DNA from 3 places in the Rhizobium sp. 11_C7_N12_5 genome. Region 1 is predicted to be linked to each of the others. Evidence: riboswitches for the same ligand, from Rfam matches in the RefSeq annotation. Region 1 holds a riboswitch; each other region holds the start of a gene.
What was found. Region 1 has a riboswitch for thiamine pyrophosphate ahead of thiB (thiamine ABC transporter substrate binding subunit). Riboswitches for the same ligand answer to the same signal wherever they lie in the genome.
Positions count from the first base shown of each region.

Region 2: it holds a riboswitch for thiamine pyrophosphate, as region 1 does, so the genes downstream of both, thiM (hydroxyethylthiazole kinase) here and thiB (thiamine ABC transporter substrate binding subunit) in region 1, are expected to answer to the same signal.
Region 3: it holds a riboswitch for thiamine pyrophosphate, as region 1 does, so the genes downstream of both, thiC (phosphomethylpyrimidine synthase ThiC) here and thiB (thiamine ABC transporter substrate binding subunit) in region 1, are expected to answer to the same signal.

Region 1 is NZ_JBPWPY010000001.1:3,298,154-3,303,385, forward strand. Features, by position in the region: gene AB8B29_RS16190 (thiamine diphosphokinase) at 1-107, opposite strand, end outside; gene AB8B29_RS16195 (MarR family winged helix-turn-helix transcriptional regulator) at 181-708, opposite strand; gene AB8B29_RS16200 (MDR family MFS transporter) at 875-2,410, shown strand; TPP riboswitch at 2,481-2,597, shown strand; gene thiB (thiamine ABC transporter substrate binding subunit) at 2,648-3,676, shown strand; gene thiP (thiamine/thiamine pyrophosphate ABC transporter permease ThiP) at 3,687-5,232, shown strand, end outside.
Region 2 is NZ_JBPWPY010000002.1:854,350-859,581, reverse strand. Features, by position in the region: gene AB8B29_RS23020 (hypothetical protein) at 1-1,208, opposite strand, end outside; gene yghU (glutathione-dependent disulfide-bond oxidoreductase) at 1,428-2,303, opposite strand; gene AB8B29_RS23010 (DUF1127 domain-containing protein) at 2,802-2,948, opposite strand; TPP riboswitch at 3,183-3,279, shown strand; gene thiM (hydroxyethylthiazole kinase) at 3,327-4,130, shown strand; gene thiE (thiamine phosphate synthase) at 4,127-4,762, shown strand; gene thiD (bifunctional hydroxymethylpyrimidine kinase/phosphomethylpyrimidine kinase) at 4,759-5,232, shown strand, end outside.
Region 3 is NZ_JBPWPY010000002.1:494,373-499,604, reverse strand. Features, by position in the region: gene AB8B29_RS21450 (porin) at 1-409, opposite strand, end outside; gene AB8B29_RS21445 (hypothetical protein) at 1,009-1,752, shown strand; TPP riboswitch at 1,851-1,982, shown strand; gene thiC (phosphomethylpyrimidine synthase ThiC) at 2,076-3,902, shown strand; gene thiO (glycine oxidase ThiO) at 3,904-4,884, shown strand; gene thiS (sulfur carrier protein ThiS) at 4,875-5,072, shown strand; gene AB8B29_RS21425 (thiazole synthase) at 5,076-5,232, shown strand, end outside.

The DNA of each region.
Region 1 (5,232 bases):
CCGCCGTCGGCCGCGATGAAACGGCTACCGGAAACCGCGGCGCGCAACCGATCCGTCATGCGAAGCTCGCCGCCGAGTAGGATGGTGAAGGTGGTGGACTGGCTCATGCGCCAAGCCCATAGCGCAAAGTCGTATCCCTAGGGAAGAGCGCCGTTCGCAAGAACGACCCGTGTCGGCCGCTCAGTCGGCCGTTTCCTTGAGGCGGGCCTCAATAACGCGTTCATAGCCTGTGACATAGCGATCGAACAACAACGAGAAACTCTTGATTTCCTCAGCCGACCAATCGGCAAAGATGCCGCCGATGACGGAGTATTTTTGCGCCTGAATTTCCGACAGCAACCGTTGCCCCAGCGCGGTGAGCACGACGACGATGCGCCGCGCATCTGCCTGGGACGCCTTTCGCCGCAAGACACCGCGCGCCACCATATCGGCAACGATGCGGCTCGCCCGCGACGGATCGATGCGCAGGATGTCCGCAATCGTCCCGACGGTGACTTCGCCTGTGGCCTCTGCCCGCCTCACGACGTCGAGCACATCTAGATGCGAAAGCTCAAGCCCCGGGGCGACGTTCTGGATGGCGAGCCTGCCGATCATACGGCGGCCTGTCAGCAGGCGCATGCGCGTCATCGCCTGACCGATCAGCAGGAGATTCGCGTCTTCGGTCAGCGGCGGGCCTTCAACTTCACGTGTATTCATCGCTGATGTCATCTTTCCACCATATCAGAGGCGGAAAAGAAATAAAACATGCAAACAGCATTCACCTGTCATTGACAATTATATGCTAACAGCACATATGTTTCCTATATGAAGGCGGGGCGCCCCGCGCATTCGCTCGACTGCGCAGCGTTTCGGACAAGCTGGGATATCTTGCTCCATGGACATGCAGACAACGTTCGCGCCGCTCGTGACGGATCCCAGGCGGCGGCTTATTCTCTTCCTGTTTCTGATGACCGCCATGTTCATGGCAACGCTCGACAATCAGATCGTATCGACGGCACTCCCTACCATCGTCGGCGAGTTCGGGCATCTGGAACGCTTCGGCTGGATTGGATCGGCCTATCTTCTCTCCCTTTCCGCCGTGATGCCTGTTTATGGCAAGCTCGGCGACCTCTTCGGCCGCAAATATGTGATGATGACGGCGATCGCGATCTTCACTGTCGGCTCCGCCGTCTGCGGCCTTGCGGTGTCGATGGACACGCTGATCGCCGCCCGCGTGCTGCAGGGCTTCGGCGGCGGCGGCATCATGGTGTCGATCTTCGCCGTCAACGCCGATCTCTTCGAGCCGCGCGAACGCGCCCGCTACCAGAGCTATTCGAGCCTCGTGCTGATGGCGTCCGGCGCCATCGGCCCCGTCCTCGGCGGCACGATGAGCGATCTGTTCGGCTGGCGCTCGATTTTCCTCGTCAATGTGCCGATCGGCTTCATCGTGCTCGCCGGCCTCGCCACCATGCTGCCCTACCGCAAGCCGGCCCGCCGGCCGAAGATCGACTATGCCGGCGCGCTTGTTCTTGCACTGACGACGACAAGCATCGTGCTCGCCGCAGACGGCACCGAACTCTTCGGATCGCTGCTGTCGCCGCAATGCCTCGGCATCATCGCCTTCGGTGTCATCTGCGCTATCGCCTGGGTCTTCATCGAGCGGCGTGCGCCCGAGCCAATCGTGCCGATGACACTGTTCCGCAATCCGACATTCGGCCTGCTCCTGATCATCTCGATCACCAGCGGTGCGGTCGCCATCGGCATGGTCAACTACTTCGCTCTCTTCCTGCAGACGACGACGGGCCTTTCGCCCTCGCTGGCCGGCCTGCTGTTCATCCTTTTGACCGGCGGCATCGTCTGCGGCTCGCTTTCCGCCGGCAGGTTGATCGCGGCAAGAGGCCGCTACAAACCCTTTGCCGTCGCCAGCGCCGCCTGCAGCACCATTGCTTTCGGCTCGCTCGCCTTCGTCCATGCCGGCACGCCCATCGCCGTCATCGGCGGCCTGATGCTGCTGCACGGCATCGGTATCGGCCTTGCGCAGCAGGTGCCTGTCATCGGCGTGCAGAACGCCGCCAATAGCCGCGACGTCGGTGCTGCTACCGGCGCGGTGACGCTGTCGCGGATGGGCGGTGCCTCGATCGCCATCTCCATCTATGGCGCCATCATCGCCGCCAAGCTCGGCAATGTCGGTGTCTCGATTTCAGGCGTTTCCGACATCAAGGAACTGACGCCGAAGATGATGGCGGCCCTGCCGGAAGCCACCCGCGAAGCCGTCGCCAATGCCTATGCAAGTGCCTTCAGTCCCCTGTTCATGACGGCAGCCGGCATCTGCCTGCTCGGCCTTCTGACAGCGCTCACGCTGAAGAACGTGCAGCTGCCCGGCGCCACCAAGAAATTCGAAAACACGGTTGCCGCCGAAGCCGCCGAATAGATCGTGCGGCCTGCAATCGACGGGGGAATCATTCCCCTTGTCATCCCTTCGTCACAAGGCTAAATCTGCCGATGCTCTAACGGGGTGCCTTATGTCCTTTGGGATATTTGGCTGAGAGGCTTTGACAGGCCAACCCGCGGAACCTGATCCGGCTAACACCGGCGGAGGGATTAGACGCGTGACGAAATCATGGCGCCCTTTTCCCCTTCAAGACGAAACCAAAGAGGAGGCGCTGTCATGCACGACCGATCGCTATTGTCATTCTTCGCCGGCCTGGCTCTCGCCGCCGGCACGACGTTTTTTACTGCCCAGGCCGCCCAGGCTGCCGACAAGACGCTGACCATCTACACCTATGAGAGCTTTACCGCCGATTGGGGTCCCGGCCCCAAGGTCAAGGCCGCCTTTGAAAAGACATGCGGCTGCACGGTCAACTACGTCAGCGTCACCGACGGCGTGGCGCTTCTGTCCCGCCTCAAGCTCGAGGGCGCCGGCACCAAGGCCGATATCGTTCTCGGCCTCGACACCAATCTAGTCAATGAAGCCAAGGATACCGGCTTGTTCGATGCGAGCGGCGTCGACACATCGGCGCTCAAGGTTCCCGGCGATTTCAAGGATGATGTCTTCGTGCCCTATGACTACGGCCATTTCGCCGTCATCTATGACACGCAGACGGTCAAGAACCCGCCGAAGAGCATGAAGGATCTCGTCGAGGGCGATCCCCAGCAGAAGATCGTCATCGAGGATCCGCGCACCTCGACACCGGGCCTCGGCCTCCTGCTCTGGGTCAAGTCGATCTACGGCGACAAATCAGCCGATGCCTGGACCAAGCTCAAGGGCCGCATCCTGACGGTGACGCCCGGCTGGTCGGAGGCCTATGATCTCTTCACCAAGGGCGAAGCGCCGATGGTGCTCTCCTACACCACGTCGCCGGCCTATCACATGATCGAGGAAAAGACCGACCGCTATCAGGCGGCTGCCTTCTCCGAAGGACATTACATCCAGATCGAGGTCGCCGGCCTCGTCAAATCGTCTTCGAATAAGGACCTTGCCCGCGATTTCCTGAAATTCATGGTGTCGCCGGCCTTCCAGGACATCATCCCCACCAGCAACTGGATGATGCCGGCCTCCGCCACATCGACGCCGCTGCCGGACGCCTTCAGCAAGCTCGTAGTGCCGACGAAGACCTTCCTCATGAGTCCTGAAGTCGTCGAGAAGAACCGCAAGGCCTGGATCGACGAATGGCTTGCCGCCACCAGCGGCAACTGACATCGCGACCATGCTGACGGCACTCGAAAGAAGACGCGCCATTTCCGGCGGGGCGCTCAGCCTCGCCGGCATCGCGCTTTTCGTCGGGATCGCCGTCGTCGTCCTGCTTGCCGCCGGCATCGAATCCGGCGGCGACTCCACGCTCGCAGATCCCTATCTGCTGCGCGTGCTGCGGTTCACCCTGCTGCAGGCGACCCTGTCGGCGCTGCTCTCCATCGTGCTTGCCATCCCCGTCGCCCGCGCCCTGGCGCGCCAGCCGCGCTTTCCCGGCCGGCTGTGGCTGATCCGCCTGATGGCCGTGCCCATGGGCCTGCCTGTCCTGATCGGTGCGCTCGGTCTGCTCGGCATCTGGGGGCGCCAGGGATTGCTCAATCAGGCCCTCACGGCACTTGGCCTGTCGCAGCCCGTCAGCATATACGGCCTTGCCGGCATCCTGCTGGCGCATGTCTTCTTCAATATGCCGCTTGCCTGCCGGCTTATGCTCGCCGGGCTGGAGCGTGTGCCGGCGGAATATTGGCTTGTTGCCGGAGGCCTCGGCATGCGGCCCGCCTCGGTCTTTCGCTTCATCGAATGGCCTGTCTTGCGCGGCCTCATTCCCGGCATCGCCGGTCTGATCTTCATGCTCTGCGCCACCAGCTTCACACTGGTGCTGATCCTCGGCGGCGGCCCGGCCGCAACCACGCTGGAAGTCGCGATCTACCAGGCGCTGCGCTTCGATTTCGATCCCGGTCGTGCCGTATTGCTGTCGCTGCTGCAGATCGTCGTCACAGCCGCGATTCTCGGCGCGATGACACTGTTTCCCTCGCCTGACGATCATGGGCTGACGAGCGGCCGCTCCCTGCGGCGCATCGACGGGCAGCTGCGCGCCGCGCGATGGGCCGATGCTGTATTGCTGTCAAGCGCTGCCCTCTTCATCGGCCTGCCGCTTGCCTCAGTCGTCGTCGCCGGCCTCGAAGCCGATCTTCTCAAGCTCGCCGGTCAGACGATCTTCCTGCAGGCGGCTGTCACGAGCCTCGCCATCGCACTCGCCGCCGGCCTTCTGGCCGTGGCAATATCGTTCGCGATCATCCGCACCCGCTCGGTGATCTCGGCCGACCGCAACAAGACCTTCAGCCTGCGCGGTCTGGCGACGGCTCTGAGTGGAACCTCCTCCCTCATCCTGCTCGTTCCGCCGATCGTGCTGGCAACCGGCTGGTTCCTGGCGCTCAGGCCATTCGGCGATCCCAGCCGCTTCGCCGCCGTCCTGATCGTGACAATCAATGCGCTGATGGCGCTGCCCTTCGTCATCCGCGTCCTCGAGCCGGCTTACGTGGTTCATAGACGCCGCACCGAGCGGCTGGCGGCGAGCCTCGGCCTTGAGGGGCTCTCCCGCTTGCGCCTGATCGACTGGCCCGGCCTGCGCAAACCGCTTTTCACGGCGCTCTCCTTCGCCATCGCGCTTTCGCTCGGCGATCTCGGCGCTGTCGCTCTTTTCGGCTCGGACAGCCTGATGACCCTGCCCTGGCTGGTCTACAGCAAGCTCGGCAGCTACCGCACCAACGATGCCGACGGATATG
Region 2 (5,232 bases), on a different contig from region 1:
AGTTCGAAGGCAGGATCGCTCCTGAGCCGGATGGTTACCGCTCCGGCGAAGGCGGAGAGAATCGCAATCACCTTCTCCTCGGGAAGACCGGCAAAGCGTTCGAGCTCGAACAGGGCCGCCTTCCAGCGCAACAATAGACCGAAATTGGCGCGATCCGGCAGCGATTCGCGTGCTGCCCAGCCTTCCGGCCACTCCGCCTTGCCGCAATAGTCGGCAAGTGCCGCCGGCACGGTGCGATGCCTGAAACGCTCCGAGATTGCCGGCGGGCACAATAGCGCGCCGCTGAAAATCGGCCCGGCCAGGAATTTCGAACCCGTCACCGCCACCATGAAATCACGGGCGAGATAGGCACGAATCGTTGCCGCCGACAGCCGGAACTGGCAGGCATCGATCATGATGTCGAGCACGGCGCCGAAACGCTCCTTCAGGCGCAGGACCGTTTCCAGGCTCGGCGCCAGCAAGCTGGTTTTCGACACGTCCGTCACGACAAGCAGGCACCGGAGGCCGGCCGCGCGGGCAAGCTCGATCAGCCCCCGCAGTTCCTCCTCGACCTCCTCGTCCGTGCGCAGGGAGCCGTCCTTGTTGCGGACGGCTACGGTCGTATTCCGCGTCGCCTCGCCGAGCTGCAGCTCCTCGCCCTTGGCGACGGCCCGTTCACTGCTGACACGGTTCATGAAATGCCGTCCGGACGAGGCAGTCATCACGCCGCTGCCCGTTTCGTTGCCCATCAGCGTGATCGTCATCAGCGCGCGGTCATCCTCGCGCGCCAGAAGTGCCGCGGCAAAGAGATGGATGTCAGTGCCCGAAGTCGCCAATATTGCATCGACGCGCGCCTGCCCCGCAGCCTGATTGAGGTCGAGCAGACGCAGCAGATCATGGCGAACCCTGCCAATCTCGCGCTCATAGATCTCCGTGGCCGAAGCACTTTCCATTTCGCGCAGCAGGTCGGCATAGTAGGCGCCGACCGTGGAAAACGCTGCGGCAGAAATGGTCGAGGCCGTTGACGAGCCGAAGGCGAGGTCGCGCGGACGAGGCGACGGGCCATGGCCATACATATTGAGGCCGGTAGCCTCATCGCAATCCAACCGCTCGTCGCCGCCCGAGATCAGACTTCTTAGAAGAGCCTCCTCTCCTTTGCCGGATCGCTGCAACGGCGCGCCTGCGGCCACGTTCCTGTCCAGGGCACGGTCGTCAACGATTTGCGGCATGGAGAAGCATTCCTCTGGCATCCTGTTCGGAACGCTTTGCATGGGTGCATCGCGCTCAAGTCTGCCGACAGAACCCTGCCAGCAGCCGCACATTAGGCCAAACAAGATGGAGCGAGGCTGACTTGCCGGGCATAATCACCCGGCATTCAGGACCGAACAAAACAAAAAACTCGCGGCTTTTGGGCCGCGAGCTCATGACGATCGAAAGTAAATGGAATGTCAGCCGGCGGGCGCGATCTTGTCCTGCGTCTTCGTGTCGAAATCGCTGGCGTCATGGCGCTCGCGCAGCTGTTCGGAAGGATCGCCGGACATGCGGTTGACCATGCGTCCGCGCTTGACGGTCGGTCGTGCGAATATCTGCTCCGCCCAACGCTGGACGTTCTTGTAATCCTGCACCTGCAGGAATTCGGCTGCTCCGTACTGCCAGCCCTTGGCCAGGCCGCCATACCATGGCCAGATTGCCATATCCGCGATCGTGTATTCGCTGCCGGCAATATATTCGCTTTCGGCCAGACGACGGTCGAGCACATCGAGTTCGCGCTTCACTTCCATGGCGAAACGATCGATCGCATATTCGATCTTCGTCGGAGCATAGGCGTAGAAATGGCCGAAACCGCCGCCGAGATAGGGCGCGCTGCCCATCTGCCAAAACAGCCAGGAGAAACATTCGGCTCGAGCCGGCTGTTCGGTCGGCAGGAAGGCGCCGAACTTTTCGGCGAGATAGGTCAGGATCGACGCCGATTCGAAGACGCGGATCGGCTTGGGGCCACTGCGGTCGAGCAAGGCGGGGATCTTCGAATTGGGATTGACCTCCACGAAACCGCTGCCGAACTGGTCGCCCTCGCCGATCTTGATCAGCCAGGCATCATATTCAGCGCCGCTATGACCAAGCGCCAGCAGCTCTTCGAGCATGATGGTGACCTTCACGCCATTCGGCGTTCCGAGCGAATAAAGCTGGAGGGGATGACGACCCACCGGCAATTCCTTTTCGTGGGTCGGCCCCGCGATCGGACGGTTGATATTGGCGAACTGGCCGCCATTCGCCTTGTTCCAGGTCCAGACTTTCGGCGGCGTGTATTCGGCAGAACCGGTCATGGGCATCCTCTCGTTTTCAGTGAATCGAATTGAGCGTGGTCATCGATGTAGCGCGCTACTTCTGTCGCACATAGTAGCGGCTGTTCATTTTTACGAGAGGAGCACGAGCTGCTTTTTGGATGGCCCTGGATAAAACGAAAAAAGCCTGCCGCGGGAGGAGGTGCGGCAGGCTTTCGACAATAAATGAACAGCGCACGGGAGGAGTAGTGGCGCTGTTCGCGCAGACGACCTTGGGAGGAGGAGTAGGGCGCCTGCAAAGCGAAGGGATGCGGGAGGAGGTGCATCGCTTCGATGAAAATCATAATACCTGGCTTTTGCTCACTTCATAGGCATTTATTTGCAAGGCAGTTATGCGCTATGCGAAAAGCGGAAAGCTCGACCGCATAACATTTCGGCATACAAAACAGTGACAGCCGTCATGCGGACAAAACAAAAGCGCCTGCTCGGGAGGAAGCAGGCGCTGGCAACATGCAGATTGCAGATCAGCGTTTCGAGCCGTTAGCCCGCGATGGCTGCACGGGCAACATTGCGGATTTCGCCGCGATCGATACCCAGGTCATGCAGTTCGCGCGTGGACATGCGGCCCAATTCGGCGACCGTCTGACGGTACTTGCGCCAGTTGTTGAAAGAGCGTGCTACGTTCATGATGATCCCCTTTCCTCGGGCATTCGAAGCTGAGCTGCCGTCCTTGGCGCTCCATTCGCTTCGATGAGAAACATATAGTGGAAGCCCCTCGCCTTTTGCAGCGCCAAGGCTTCACTGCACCCATGCATGAAGTGCATGGGTTGATGCAGAACCCGCAAGGCTGTTCCGGCACGGCCCCCAATGTCTTTGCGATTTATTGATGACAGGGCAGCCTTTGTCTGCGAAAACAACGGCATTGAGAGACAGGGGCGTCTGCTATCCGGCAGGCTGAGAAGCACCCTTTGAACCTGAACCAGATCATGCTGGCGGAGGGAGTCGCTCGGGGTTCTGCAACATCCTATGCCGCCCCTCGCGTCTCGCCCGCCCGAAAGGGGCGATATGCAAGACCAAACCACTGCCGGCACTCTGTTCGGCGCCATGCGAGCGAATCCGCCGCTGGTGCAGTGCATCACCAATTTCGTGGCGATGAACATCGCCGCCAACGTGATGCTTGCCGCCGGCGCATCGCCGGCCATGGTCCATGCCGAGGAAGAAGCGGCCGAGTTCGCCGCCATCTCCGCCGCGCTGACGATCAATATCGGCACGCTGTCGGCCGAATGGCTTGTCGGCATGCTGTCGGCCGCACAATCGGCAAGACAGGCCGGCAGGCCCTGGGTGCTCGATCCGGTCGCTCACTATGCGACCGCATTCCGGCGCAGGGCAGTCGCGCAATTGCTGGACCTGCAGCCGACGGTCATTCGCGGCAACGCGTCCGAGATCATCGCGCTCGCCGGAGGCGTCAGTCGCGGCCAGGGCGTCGATAGCCGCGATCCCGTCGAGTTGGCCGAGCAATCGGCCAGGCAACTCGCCGAACGGCATGGATGCGTGGTTGCCGTGACCGGTGTCACCGATTTCGTGACAGATGGCCACAAGGCGCGACGCATAGAAGGCGGATCGCCGCTGATGCCGCAGGTCACGGCCCTCGGCTGCTCGTTGACCTGCCTGGTCGGGGCCTTTGTGGCGACTGCGCCCGATAATCCCTTCGATGCGACGGCGGCGGCCCTTGCCGTTTTTGCCGTTGCCGGGGAACAGGCGGGAACCGTCGCCGATGGGCCTGGCTCCTTTTCCTGGCGCTTCCTCGACGCGCTGGCCGCCCTCGATGCGGAAGCGCTCACCGCCAAAGCGAGGATCATGCTCGCATGAAAAACTTCGACCTTTCGCTTTATCTCGTTCTCGATCCGATACTCTGTGCGGATTTCGGCATGGTCGAGACAGCCCGTGCGGCGGTCGCCGGCGGTGCGACCATCGTGCAACTGCGTGACAAGCATGCTTCAACCGCAGCCATGATCGATACCGGCCTTGCCCTCAAGCGGGCGCTGGCCGGAAGCAAGGCCCGCCTCATCGTCAACGACGATGTCGAGGCCGCCATCGCCATCGGCGCCGATGGCCTGCATATCGGGCAGGAAGATCTGGATGCCGACACCGCCCGCCGTATGATTGGGCCGGAGATGATCCTCGGTCTCTCGGTGGAGACGGAAGCTCTGGCCTCGGCCGTCGATGCCGAGATCGTCGACTATGTTGGCGTCGGCCCCGTCTTTGCCACGCCGACCAAGCCCGACCACAAGCAGCCGATCGGCTTTGACGGCCTTGCCCGCATCATCAGGCTCTGCCCGGTTCCTGTCGTCGCCATCGGCGGTCTCAAGGCCGAACACACAGCCGATGTCCTGTCGGCCGGAGCGGACGGACTGGCCGTCGTCTCGGCAATCTGCGGGAAGGCCGATCCCATAGCCGCCACGGCCCTTATCGCCGAAGCCGTCAAGGAGGCGCGCAGATGATCCGCAACGTCCTCTCCATCGCCGGCTCCGATCCTTCCGGCGGCGCCGGTATCCAGGCCGATCTCAAGGCCTTTTCGGCACGCGGCGTCTATGGAATGGCTGTCCTGACGGCATTGACTGCCCAGAACACGCAAGGCGTTTCCGGCGTCCATCCGGTGCCACCGCAATTTGTCGCCGATCAGATCGAAACCATCTTTGCCGATATACGCGTCGATGCCGTCAAGATCGGCATGATCGCGAATGCTGGGATCGCCGAAGCCGTTGCCGACATTCTGGCGCGACATCGCGATGTTCCCATCGTGCTCGACCCGGTGATGATCGCCAAGGGCGGTGCCGCCCTGCTTGCAGCGGATGCCGTTGACGTGCTCACCCGACGGCTGTTGCCGCTGGCGACGGTGCTGACGCCGAACCTGCCGGAGGCGGCTGCCCTGCTGCATGAAGCCGAGGCGAAAAGCCGCGAAGACATGGCG
Region 3 (5,232 bases), on a different contig from region 1:
CCTTACCGACGAGGAAGCCGCCGAGGCTGATGTTGGCAAACAGCAGCTTCGTGGAGGTGGAGTTGCCATCGCTCCAATCCCAACGGATAACCGTATTGGTCTTCAGCGGACCGTATTCGGTGTCGGTCGCGGTGTCGAGGCTGAGCTCGGCACGAGTGTGCCACAGCGTACCGACCTTGCTGTTCGGGTTGTAAGCATCGTACCATTCGCCTTCGGTACGGACACGGCCGCCGACCTTGAGGCAGGTTTCGGTGCCCGGAATGAAGAAGTAGCCAGCACCGTAGGCGTCGCAGATGCGAACGTATTCGAGCGGCTCCGGTTCAGCGGCAACGATAGCGTCGGCCGCATGAGCGCCGGATACTGCCGCCAGCGCAGCAGCCGAGCCGAGAAGAAGACTTTTCAGGTTCATATTAAACTCCTGGTTGTAATATGCATTTCTAGTTTTCCGCGAGTGCAGAGCTGGAATATCACCTCGAAAGCCGGTCGGTCTAAACGCGACCAAGTAGCCCGGCAAATACGCACCTGATGTTGGCTTGAGTCCCCTCTCACCTCCATAATTGATCTCGCGGCAACGGTCATGAAATGCCCCTACCGATCCGGCCGAATACTCGACCGTAAGACAGCTTATGTCCTGCATCCGATTTACAAACGGACAGTATGTTTGTCAATTATGTGAAACCGACCGTAACGTTAGTCTTGGCATCTGTTGCTTAAATGCAACTGCGGGCAGCGGGACAGGCGTGGACCCATTCATTGATGGCGGAAAGGCGCGTTTTTGGGGCCGGCGGAAGTGCCCACGGCCGAGCGCGGCATCGACATCGGTGGCCAATCCGGAAGCCCCGCGACCTAACCCGCCATTTTCGCACGCCCCCGGCAATCATCCCGGCTTCCGTCAACAACGTTCGGAAACTCTCCAGAAACAAAATTCAATAATTCGGTACACACAGAAATGTTGAATCTCCCTAGATTCTTGCGACTCGCGCGCTACCGGAAAGGGCCCAACAGCGAATGACCGAGAATCGGCTGATCTTCATAGCGACACCCTGTTTCGGCGGACTTGTTGCCAAGGATTATATGCAATCCATCTTTTCCCTGATGCAGGTCGGCGCGCAGGCCGGCATACAATTGACGCTTGCACTCCTCGGCAATGATGCGCTGATCACCCGCAGCCGCAACACGCTGGTATCCTCCTTCCTGAACGACACGGCGGCGACGCATATGCTGTTCATCGACGCGGACATCAGTTTCGAGCCCGAGCAGGTAATGCGGCTGCTGAATGCGGACAAGGATGTCGTCGCGGCCATGTACCCCATCAAGGATTACGACTGGGATAGTGCGGCGCGCGCAACCACGCGCACCGGCGAGTCACTCAATGCCGCAGCTCTGCATTATGTCGGCACGCCGCTGGTCGGCCAGAGCAGCGAACGCGATGGTGATTTTGTCAGTGCTATCTATGCGGGCACCGGCATGCTGCTCATCAAACGTGAAGTCATCAAGACGATGACCGCAGCCTATCCCGATCTGCGCTACAGCGCCATCCATGCCTATCCCGGCACCAAACGTTCGCCTGCGACTCAATACGCTCTCTTCGAATGCATGATCGAGGAAGGGACGGGCATTTATTTGAGCGAGGATTTCGCCTTCTGCCATCGCTGGCGGGCGCTTGGCGGCAAGATCTGGCTCGATACCGCCAGCAAGCTTACCCATACCGGCGCTCATCGCTTCGTTGGCAACACGGCGCCCCGCTACTAAGGCGGGTCTATGCCGGAGCGGCCGGAGGAAGATCACAGACAGCGACCGCGATCTTGGCTGCGGGGTTGACAGAGACGGAGGGGAGAGCATAGCCTCCCGATATTCACCAGGGGGGTCCCGACAAGGGGCTGAGATACTGCTGGACAATACGGCTTTGCCTGTTGTGGCGCAGTGACCCGTTGAACCTGATCCAGTTCATACTGGCGTAGGGACGGTGCAAGCGCTCGAAGGCTTCGGATTCACGCGTGGAATCCACAGCCGGCGTCTTTTCATCATTCCGGCTGATTGACTGGGTCTCCAAATGCAACTTGGAGCCTCAAACCATGACCATTGCCGCAAAAAACCTCACCCCAACCGTCACCACCGGCCCGCTGCCGGCATCCCGGAAGATCTACATTCCGGGAGACATCCATTCCGACATCCGCGTGCCGATGCGCGAGATCAGCGTTCATCCGACGGCAGGCGAGCCGCCCGTCGTCGTCTACGATTCCTCCGGCCCCTATACTGTCGAGGGGGCCGAAATCCGCATCGAGCAGGGACTTGCCGGGCTCCGTCGTGACTGGGTGCTCGCTCGTGGCGATGTCGAAGCCTATGAGGGCCGCCATGTGCGCCCTGAGGACAACGGCTTCGTCAGTGCCGATCGGCTGACCCCCGAATTTCCCGGGCGCCGCCAGCCGCTGCGCGCCAGGGACGGCAAGGCTGTCACGCAGCTTGCCTATGCGCGGGCCGGCATCATCACCCCGGAGATGGAATTCATCGCCATTCGCGAAAATCTCGGCCGCAAGGCAAAGGCCGAAGCCTTGGTCCGCGACGGCGAGAGCTTCGGCGCGCATATTCCCGATCATGTAACACCGGAATTCGTCCGGCAGGAAGTCGCCGCCGGACGGGCGATCATTCCCGCCAACATCAATCACCCGGAGGCAGAGCCGATGATCATCGGCCGGAACTTCCTGGTGAAGATCAATGCCAATATCGGCAACTCCGCCGTTACCTCCTCGATGGCGGAAGAGGTCGAGAAGATGGTCTGGGCCGCCCGCTGGGGTGCCGATACCGTCATGGATCTCTCCACCGGCCGCAACATCCACAATATCCGCGAGTGGATCATCCGCAATTCGCCGCTGCCGATCGGCACCGTGCCGCTCTATCAGGCGCTGGAGAAGGTCGAAGGCGTTGCCGAGAACCTGACCTGGGAGGTCTATCGCGACACGTTGATCGAACAGGCCGAACAGGGCGTCGACTATTTCACCATCCATGCCGGCGTGCGGCTTCACTACATCCCGCTGACAGTCAATCGCGTCACCGGCATCGTCTCGCGCGGCGGCTCGATCATGGCCAAATGGTGTCTCCATCATCACCGCGAGAGCTTCCTCTACGAGCATTTCGAGGAGATCTGCGATATCTGCCGCGCCTATGACGTCTCCTTCTCGCTGGGTGACGGCCTTCGCCCCGGCTCGATCGCCGATGCCAACGATGCGGCGCAATTTGCCGAGCTCGAGACGCTCGGTGAGCTGACGAAGATCGCCTGGGCCAAGGATTGCCAGGTGATGATCGAAGGGCCCGGCCATGTGCCGATGCACAAGATCAAGGAAAACATGGACAAGCAGCTCGCGGTCTGCGGCGAGGCGCCCTTCTACACGCTCGGGCCGCTGACGACCGATATCGCGCCGGGTTACGACCACATCACCTCTGGGATAGGCGCTGCCATGATCGGCTGGTTCGGCACGGCGATGCTCTGCTACGTCACGCCGAAAGAGCATCTCGGCCTGCCGGATCGCAACGACGTCAAGACCGGCGTCATCACCTACAAGATCGCCGCTCATGCCGCCGATCTCGCCAAGGGACATCCAGCGGCGCAACTGCGCGACGATGCCCTGTCGCGGGCGCGATTCGAATTCCGCTGGGAAGACCAGTTCAACCTTTCGCTCGATCCCGACACCGCCCGCAGCTTCCACGACGAGACCTTGCCGAAGGAAGCCCACAAGGTGGCGCATTTCTGCTCGATGTGCGGCCCGAAATTCTGCTCCATGCGGATCTCGCACGACATCCGCGCCGAGGCCCAGAAGGAGGGACTGGACGCGATGGCGGCAAAGTATCGCGAAGGCGGCGATCTCTACATGCCGATCGATAAGCCAGCGCATCCGGCCGAATGAGATGCGTATCCTTGTCAAAGGGGCCGGCGTCGCCGGCCTCACGGTCGCGCATGAATTGCGCGTTCGCGGCGCAGAAGTGACGATCTTCGACCCCCGCCCGAACTTCGATCATGCCGCTTCCTGGCTCGCCGGCGGCATGCTGGCGCCATGGTGCGAGCGGGAAAGCGCCGATGAGGCCGTGCTTACGCTCGGCCGCGATGCCGCCGACCGATGGAATGCGATCCTGCCGGGTAACGTCGTGCGCAATGGGACGCTCGTCGTCGCGCCGACGCGCGATCACGGCGAACTAAAGCGATTCGCCAGCCGCACGGCCGGCTATCGCTGGGTGGAGGAGAGCGATATCGCGACACTCGAGCCAGCCCTTGCCGGACGTTTCAGACAGGGGCTGTTCTTTCCTGAGGAAGCCCATCTCGATCCGCGCCGGGCGTTGCATTCGTTGAAAGAAGGATTATTGGCGAAGGGCGTCGCCTTTACCTGTGACGATGTGAACGAGGACGAGTTCTCCGAGATCGTCGATTGCACGGGCGCCGCCCGTATCGGACACGCCCCGGATCTGCGCGGCGTACGCGGCGAAATGCTCTATCTGCGCACGGAAGAAATCGCGCTTGCCCGGCCTATCCGCCTGCTGCATCCACGCTTTCCCGTCTATATCGTTCCTCGCGGCAACGGCCTTTTCATGCTCGGCGCGACCATGATCGAGACCGAATTCGATGGACCGGTCAGCGCACGCTCGCTGATGGAACTGCTGAATGCTGCCTACGCGCTGCATCCTGCCTTTGCGGACGCCGCCGTCATCGAAACCGGCGCCGGTATCCGCCCCGCCTTCCCCGACAATCTTCCGCGCGTGACGCGGGAAGGCAAAGTCGTCGTGATCAATGGTTTCTATCGCCACGGTTTCCTGCTCGCGCCGGCAATGGCGGCGGAGGCTGCCGATCTCGTCCTTTCCGAACAGACAAAGCAAAGGAGTTCCCGATGCGCCTGATCATCAATGGCGAAGCCCAGACGATCGCCGCAGCCACACTTTCGCAACTTCTGGCTGCACTCGACTATGAGGGCGACTGGCTGGCGACCGCCGTCAACGGCGAAGTCGTCCATCGAGAGGACCGCGATGACCATGCATTGAACGACAACGACAGGATCGAGATCCTGACGCCAATGCAGGGAGGCTGAACCATGCTTGATCTTTATGGAACCCCAATAGAGTCACGCCTTCTTCTCGGCACCGCGCGTTATCCCTCGCCCATCGTCCTCGCAGAAGCGGTCAAGCGATCGGGGACAGGGATCCTCACCGTGTCGCTGCGCCGCGAAACGGCCGGCGGGCGCAATGGCG